DNA from 2 places in the Thiomicrorhabdus immobilis genome. Region 1 is predicted to be linked to the other one. Evidence: riboswitches for the same ligand, from Rfam matches in the RefSeq annotation. Region 1 holds a riboswitch; the other holds the start of a gene.
The links. A riboswitch is a leader RNA that binds a small molecule or an ion and turns the genes downstream of it on or off. The one in region 1 is predicted to bind cyclic di-GMP.
Positions count from the first base shown of each region.

Region 1 (4,318 bases):
TTTAATGAGCGTTTTGAAGCGGTTCCAGACTTGGCTTCTTGGCAACAAGTTTCCGATACCCGTTATGTATTCACTTTGCAAGAAATATCGGTGTTTCATAATGGCCAGCCCCTGACTGCGGAAGATGTGGCCGCGACCTATCAAAGTATTCTCGACCCGGATTTTGGCTCTGCTCATAGAGGCTCTTTGAAAGGCATCACTTCAATTAAGGTGTTGAACCCTAAGCAAGTAGAGTTTGTGTTAGAGAAAGCCGATGCTTTGTTTGTAGGGCGTTTGGTGATTGGAATCCTGCCTAAAAATCTGCTTGAGCAACAGCATCCATTCCATGAGAAACCGGTCGGTTCCGGTGCATGTGAGTTCGTGTCATTATCGGAACAGAAGCTGGTGATTCAACGTCGTAATGATCACATCCAACTGGTGTTTATTCCGGTTAAAGACGCTACGGTCAGGGTCTTGAAGCTTAAGAAAGGGGAATTGGATATTATTCAAAACGACCTTTCGCCAGAATTGGTGCAGTACTGTTTAAAACAACCTGAATTAGCGGTAACTTGGCATAAAGGAACCAATTTGGGTTATATCGGTTTCAACTTTGAAGACCCGTTACTCGCACAGCCCGAATTGCGCCAGGCCATCGCCCACGGTATTGATAGGCAAGCTATTGTGGATGCGATGTTTTCCGGCCATGCCCGTCTAGCCGGTGGTTTGCTGGTTCCGGAGCATTGGTGTGGTGTAGAGGATATGCCCGCTTATGAGTACAACCCTCAGAAGGCGAAATCCTTATTAAAAGAGCTCGATTTCTCTTCTTTACCAGCAGGCCTGGTCACTTTTAATGAACAGAATGAACCGATTATCAGCTTGAGTTATAAAACCTCCAATGATCCCACGCGTATACGATTGGCGACGATTTATCAATCGCAATTAAAACAAGTGGGGATTCACCTCAATATACAAAGTTATGACTGGGGAACCTTTTACAGCGATATTAAAAAAGGCCGATTTCAGCTTTATAGCTTGGCGTGGGTCGGCATAAAGAGCCCGGATATTTTCCAGTATGTATTCGATTCTGAAGCGATTCCCCCCAGTGGAGCGAATCGGGGACGTTACCGTGATGCTGAAGCGGATGCGTTGATTCGTTCAGCCGGTAAAACCCAAGAATTGGCAAAACAAGCCGAGCTCTACCAAACCTTGCAGCGTCATTTGCAAAAAACCTTAGCGACGATGCCTTTGTGGTACGAAGACCAGTATGCGGTGGCGAGAAAGGGCGTAAGCGGAAATGTTCTCTACTCGGATGGACGTTTGGATGGCTTGCTTGATTGTCACAAAGTGTGACTTGATTTCGAATGGCGAGAAAGAGGATTAGTGGTTCTAAAAATACGGCCTTTATGGTTTTGTAACCATAAAGGCCGTATCAAACAAACTTCAAAGCATTTCAGGTAGAGACGTTTTGAGTCGTGCAGAGGAGAGAGCGCTTTTGTCCCTATGCTTCAGTTTTTATGCTTCGGTTTTTTTAACGTCTTCCTTTTCCACCCGAGGTTGTGGACGTTGAAGTGCTGGTTGTATCGTTAATGTTTCCGGTCTCGCTTTCAGAGTATACAATCGCATCAAACTCTTCTTGGCTGATGTGTGTCGGTGTGTATTCGAATCCACCGTCAACAACAAGGCTGTAGAAACTTCTTAAGTGATTTCTAGAACCTTTCAGTAAGTTGCTGTAAACATTCTGGATGTCGGATTTTTTCACGATATTCAGTTGGTTGTTTAAGTCAGCAATATCAAGTTCTTCAATTTCCGTTCCCACTTTCAATGCTTGTTCATAACTGTATGAACCATAGTCAACCAATGCGTGATAAAGTTCGGTAAAAGCTGGGTCTGTGTACTCTCCAATCGCATCCGACTTAACAGGGTCTTCAATACCATATTTAGTTAACAAACTGGCAACACTATCGGTATGTTTCTGTTCTGAATCGGCTATGTTTTGAAAAATAGGCATACCCCAAACGTCATATAAACTTAGGTAGACATCTCGTGCTAGTTTTTCTTCTTCACGCATGAACTTTAAGCTGTCGCTTTCAAAACTGGTTAAGGAAGAGGTGGTTGCTGTTTGAGTGTCGGTTGATGTTGAGCTTTGTTGATTCCATTTACCGGCAACCGCATATGGACTGCTTACGGCTAAAATGGCAAAAGTAACTAAGGCTGTTTTGAATATTGAATTTTTCATTTTTATTTCCTTTAATATCTTATCTTTGTTCGATATTGAGATATTGAAGGCACAAAAATGTGAGAAGGGACAATAATGGAGTGACCTATTAGAGCGAACTATTAGACCATTCATTATTTGGCAACCGGCTATCTTATAAGCTTGATATCAATAAGACCCTTGGCTTTCCGTCCTTGCTTCACAACAAGTTTGGCGCAACAAATAATTGTTTAAATTCGAAAACTAATCTGTGTAAGCAGTAGTTTGTCGATTTAATTCTAGTTTAGGGATATAGCTTGGTTATGCAAATCACCCTCTAGGGTGAGATTTAATGATTTACTCTATGAAAATTTTTATGGATTTGAAACAGACTTATTTATGACATTGCCGATTATATAGGACTTTGCGTACCTTCTATCAAGCTAAGATGTTGTTATGTGTCGATATTTTGGTTTTCCGTCTACAATCTTAAAATATATCACCCATGTTGTTTTATTTTTCGTAATCCATTTAATGCTTGGTGAATCAAGGGTAGAATAATGGCTGTTTTTTAATTTAGTTCAGTGATCATTTTTGTCGTATTCAATCCGCATATCAATTTCAGACCAATCCCTCACGCTTTTTGAGAATAGGGTTTTATCCAAAACCTATCCGGTCAGCACCGCTTTTAATGGCATTGGTTGTCAGAAAGATTCTGGACAAACCCCTTTAGGTAAACACATCGTGCGAGCCATGATAGGGAGAAACCAGCCGATTAACTCGGTGTTTGTGGCTAGAAGAGCTACCGGTGAAATTTATTCGGCTGAGTTGGCACAACAATTTCCAGATAGAGATTGGATTTTAAGCCGTATCCTTTGGTTATCCGGCACTGAAAAAGGCATTAACCGATTGGGTTCAGTGGATACCATGCAACGCTATATCTATATTCACGGTACCCCCGACAGAGAGCCTATGGGGCAACCTGTTTCACATGGCTGTATCCGTATGCGTAACCAGGATATTATCGAGCTGTTCGATTTGATCGATATCCAGACGCCAGTGGAGATTGTCGCTTGATCGCTTATATGCTTCGTTTGATTGGTTCGGTGTTATTCGTTTCCTGGATTGTCGGGACTCTTGTGTTCTTTTTGATTCATTTAGTCCCAGGGGATCCGGTTGCGGTGATGTTAGGCGATTGGGCTAGCCCGACAGATGAGAACGCCTTACGCCAACAGCTGGGCTTGCATTTGCCGATTTGGACACAATATATCCAATACCTAACAGGCCTGTTGCAGTTTGACTTAGGGCAATCGCTGTTTTTTCAACAACCCGTAGCCGAACTGATTTCCGAGCGGTTTCCAATGACATTGCAGTTGGCGGTCATGGCCTTGTTGGTGGCGGTGTTGATCGCTTTTCCGCTTGGGCTTTGGGCGGCATTACGTGCCGGTAAATGGCCGGACCATCTCTCGATGACCGTTTCTTTGATAGGTGTGTCAATTCCTAATTTTTGGCTTGGGCCAATGTTGATTTTGGTGTTTTCATTGGGCCTGTCGTGGCTACCGGTAAGTGGTGTGGAACAACCTTTTGCTTGGGTTTTGCCGTCTATCACCTTGGGAACGGCCTTGGCGGCTATCTTGGCCAGAATGTTACGCGCCTCCTTGTTAGAGGTGATGCACGAAGATTATATTCGTACCGCACAAGCCAAAGGGTTGCCGTCTTCTATCGTATACGGAAAGCACGCTCTATTGAATGCATTGCTGCCGGTAGTCACCATTTTAGGTTTACAGCTTGGCACCTTATTGGGTGGCGCGGTAATCACCGAGGTGGTTTTCGATTGGCCAGGCTTGGGGCAATTGTTGGTGGAGTCTATCCAACGTCGTGATTATCCGGTGGTGCAAGGTTGTATCTTGGTCATCAGTGTTGCCTACATCACCATCAACGGTCTTACAGAGCTGGTTTATGCTTGGCTGGATCCAAGAATCAGGGTGGCGAGTTAATGTTGAGAGTCGTGAGTTATGTGATTGTCTTTGCCTGGTTGGCTTTGGCTATATTGGGCTTTTTGATTGGCGATGATGCTAATTTCGTTGATTTAAATGCCTTTTTATCCGCACCCAATCAGCAGGCCTGGTTAGGTTCCGACGAGTT
Region 1 covers NZ_AP024202.1:1,395,700-1,400,017, reverse strand. The annotation lists gene L6421_RS06325 (ABC transporter substrate-binding protein) at 1-1,329, shown strand, start outside; gene L6421_RS06320 (DUF2202 domain-containing protein) at 1,508-2,215, opposite strand; cyclic di-GMP riboswitch class I at 2,332-2,419, opposite strand; gene L6421_RS06315 (L,D-transpeptidase) at 2,768-3,250, shown strand; gene nikB (nickel ABC transporter permease) at 3,247-4,170, shown strand; gene L6421_RS06305 (ABC transporter permease) at 4,170-4,318, shown strand, end outside.

Region 2 (4,318 bases), 890 kb from region 1:
CCTCTACAAGTGCGGCGTTTTGCTGAGTGACTTCATCGAGTTGTCCTATGGCAAGGTTGACTTGTTGAATGCCTTGGGATTGTTCATTGGTTGTTGTATACACTTGAGAGACAAGGTCTTCGACTTCTTGAATGCTGTGAACCATTTTTTCAAATACGCTGTTGGTCTCTTCAACTAAGCTAGTACCCGTGGTAATTTGTTGTATCGCTGAGCCAATAAGGGTTGAGATGTCTTTAGCGGCTTCGGCCGATTTACTGGCAAGGTTTCGGACTTCTCCAGCAACCACGGCAAAGCCGCGACCATGTTCGCCTGCTCTTGCCGCTTCAACGGCGGCATTAAGTGCTAATAGATTGGTTTGGAAGGCAATGCTATCAATCACCGAAGTGATTTCACCAATTTTTTTACTCAGTTCAGTAATGCCTGCCATCGCTTCAAGGGTTTTGTTCATTACATCAATACCGCTACTGGCTTGTGTAACTGTTTCATGGGCAAGTTTATTCGCCTGAATCGAGTTATCGGTTGAATTTTTAAGTGTTGCGGTCAGCTCTTCCATGCTTGCCGCCGTTTCTTCAAGCGAGGCGGCTTGCTCCTGGGTTCTTTGAGATAAATCCTCACTGGCTACCGCGACTTCTCTCGCCATACCGCCAATTTCTTGTGCACCGGTATTTACTCGGCTTAAGGTGTGACTGAAACTTTTTATAGCATCGTTTGTGGCGGTCTGCATTTCTAATAGTTCCGCTTGATATTCACCTGATAAACGATGGGTCAGGTCTCCTGTCGCCATGTTGGATAAAATGACATTCAGATTTTCTGTGATTTGAGAAAAGTTTTCCAACAGTAGGTTGATGGATTGTGAAATCTGTAATTCAAATCCATGCAGTTTCGTCTCATCTATACGACGTGATAGGATGCCTTTAGCGGCATCGGCAATAATGCTTTCAATGTTCTCTTCGATAGCCAATTGATCGGTCATATTTTTCCATTCGGCTACTGTCCCAATACGATTATTGTTTTCATCAAAAATCGGATCAACAATTAAATCAATGATGGCGTTTCCCACATGGATTCTCGATTGATAACTTTCTTTTAGGTTGTCTAGTAGGGAAGCCTGGTGTTCCGGGTGTTGGTGAAATACATCAATGCTTTGACGTATCAATTTGTCACTATCAAAGTTAGGAAGGTCTTTTTTGATTTCATTCTCAACACTTTTAAGCATCTGAATAACGGAATCATTCATAAATATAATGCTACGGAATCGGTCGATAACCATGATATTGGACGATGCGGCTTTAAGTGCGCTTTCAACACGCATGGAGTTCGCTAACGCCGCCTTAACATCATCCAAGTCCGCACCGAGCTTGATTTGCATCGACTTCAAACGACCGAAAGTCTTGGATACCAGGCTGTTGCCCCTTGAGTCGATTTCTCCGTGAAAGTTCCCCTCGGAAATAGCCGTGATTTTTTCAGACAACAGATTGAGGCGTTTACCATTTAGCCAGCTGCTCAAGACAATTAGAAAGACCAGCGCGATATCAATAACTTCAAATACGACTGTGGGAATGACGCTTTCAATTTCAGGGAACAGTAGGGTGGTAAAAATCGATACGAGTAGAAGTGTGGATAATATAAAGGCAATCGCAGATTGATTGAGTTGCAAAAGAGGGTTGAAAGTTTCGGTCAGGTTTTTAACATTACCGTTGCGAAGGGCTATTTTGCCTTTAGCGATCAGTCGGTAGGCATTTTCAGCGGCGGAAATCTGTTCTCTGGTTGCCGGAGTTCTTACCGACATATAACCAGTCATTTCGCCATGTTCAAATATTGGCGTCGCATTTGCAATTACCCAATAGTGGTCGCCGTTTTTTCTACGGTTTTTTACGGTTTGCGACCAGGGTTTACCTTCTTTTAAGGTTGACCAAAAATCCTCAAATACAGCAGCGGGAACATCAGGATGGCGCAAGATATTGTGAGGTTGACCGACCAGTTCACTCCAGGAAAAACCACTTGCTTCAATAAAGGCTTCATTCGCGGATATGATATTGCCGCGCAAGTCGGTCCTTGAAACAATCGTAGTATCTTTAGGTAGATTGAATTCTTTTTGGGTAACAAGTCCATTGTCTCGCATGCTACGTTTACCTTTATTGGATTTGGTTGTTTTTTATCTATTCTGATTCTATTTTAGGAAGCCTGTTCTATGCCAGGGGGCGGTGGTGTTGTATTTTTAAGCAACCTGGCGGTCTTAAGGTTGTTAAGATCCATGGCTTTCCGTCCTTGTTTCGCAACAAGTTTGGCTAAATCTAATGTAGTGTTTTTATCAAGTAGGGTTCAATATCATTTGAATAAAAATAAACCCCTTAATCTCAGTATGTTATTGATTTTAAAAAAAGGATATTCAAATAAAATGATATCTAAATAGAAGAAGTTTATAAGGTTTAATCAAGTTAGTATTGAGAAACTAATCGCTATGATGGCGTTTTCCCATATCGATTAAGCGTTTTTTATAGGCGAAAAAATCTTCCAAGGCTTCTTGTTCAAAATGACTGAGTGATGCAAATTCTAGCTTTAGGTAGATTTTATCTTCGGTGTTATGCCGGTGAGTAACTGAGGTGTTAATCGATAAGGTGGTGAACTCGCCTAATGCGGGAATTTCAAACTCTAACTTGAGCTCGGTACCCTCTTTAGCCCCACGGGGAGTGATGACCCCCGCTTCGAATAAAGACAAGTCTACCAATGTGGCTTCTGCCGATGCGTTTTTACCGATCAGTAAGGCCTTGCGATCTGTTTTGTAGATAGGGCTTTTCATTGTCTTGGAAACCAGTCAAGTGAGATTGTTCAATGTCTTTATTGGTGGATTATGCATCAAAACGTTTGTGAAAGTTTGAAAATTCTTCAATTGTCAGTATGCGGTATCGACTTAACTACATGAATATTAATCAATAAAGATTATGATTAACAGGGCGGGTGGATAATTCTTAACCCATAACAGGGGATGTCGGCCATCATTACAGGAAGCGAGATGGCCTTCAGGATGAGAGTTGCCAGGTTATTGAGAGGGGGCGCTCCGTGCAACGCCATCTTTTAGTTTACTTTATGGTTGATTTTAAAAGAGGTTACGGTGGTGTTTACGAGGAGCAGCTTAAGGCAAGCCCTTTATTATGCTTGTGCGGGGGTTGCAAATAGTGACGATGGCTTTGCTCAAGAAAAACCTCAGCTGGATTATAGGGCTGCCTAAGCCATTGCATCCAGTTTTCCAATGGTTTTACATTGCCCTGGGTGGTGGATTCGATAACCTCTTGAGCGATATAGTTGCGTAAGGTCAAAAGCGGCACGTTTTCTTTTAAACACTGTTGGCGCTGTGTTTTAGATTGTTCAGATATGCGTTCACGATAGCGCTTTTGCCAGTTTTGCCATGCTTTTGAGTCCAAAAGGTAGTCGGTGAACAGATGGTGTTGTTCTGTATCGAAGTGGGTCAGTAGCGTAAAGAAATAGTGAAAGTCGAGCTGAGATTCGTCCATTAAAATCAGTGTGTCAGCAATGAAATGTTTGTCTTCTTCAACCGGGTCGACCAGTCCGAATTTGCGCCCCATCTTAAGAAGATATTCCTGGTTGAATGTTTCAATATAGTGGTCGATCGCATGTTCGATATCTGCACTTGAAACTAGGTTGATAAAAGCTTGTCCGAGTACTTGGCAGTTCCATAGGCCGATATTGGGTTGTTGGCTGTATGCATAGCGACCTTCAGTGTCGGAGTGATTGCAAATATAGTGGATTTTGCAATCATCCAAAAAGGCATAAGGGCCAAAATCGAACGTTTCACCTGCTACCGACATGTTATCGGTGTTCATCACCCCGTGACAGAAGCCCACACTTTGCCAACCGGCAATCATGCTTGCGGTGTTTTGCATGATGGTTTTCAAGAGTGTGGCATAACGCTGTTTTTCATCTTTAATACAACTTAGTTCAGGGTAGACCGTTTCAATGACATACTCAGCGAGTTGTTTTTGTTGTTCAATATCGCCTTGTTGGGCTAGCCATTCGAAATGCCCAAAACGGATATGCGTTTTTGCGATGCGAATATAAGTGGCCCTTGGTTCAGATTGCTCCCTCTGAACACTTTCTGGACTACCGCAAATACTTAAACAGCGAGTGGTCGGAATGCCAAGCGCATCGAGTGCTTCACCTATTAAATATTCCCTGATTGCGGAGCGAAGTACCGCACGCCCATCACCTCGTCGAGAGTAAGGTGTTCTGCCGCAGCCTTTAAGGTGTAAATCCCAGTATTGGTTGTCTTTATCTTTGATTTGCCCTAGTAATACGCCAC
Region 2 covers NZ_AP024202.1:503,573-507,890, forward strand. The annotation lists gene L6421_RS02175 (methyl-accepting chemotaxis protein) at 1-2,122, opposite strand, end outside; cyclic di-GMP riboswitch class I at 2,219-2,299, opposite strand; gene L6421_RS02180 (hypothetical protein) at 2,453-2,800, opposite strand; gene L6421_RS02185 (protein adenylyltransferase SelO) at 3,120-4,318, opposite strand, start outside.
Region 2: linked by a shared signal. The riboswitch ahead of L6421_RS02175 (methyl-accepting chemotaxis protein) and the one ahead of L6421_RS06320 (DUF2202 domain-containing protein) in region 1 are both predicted to bind cyclic di-GMP.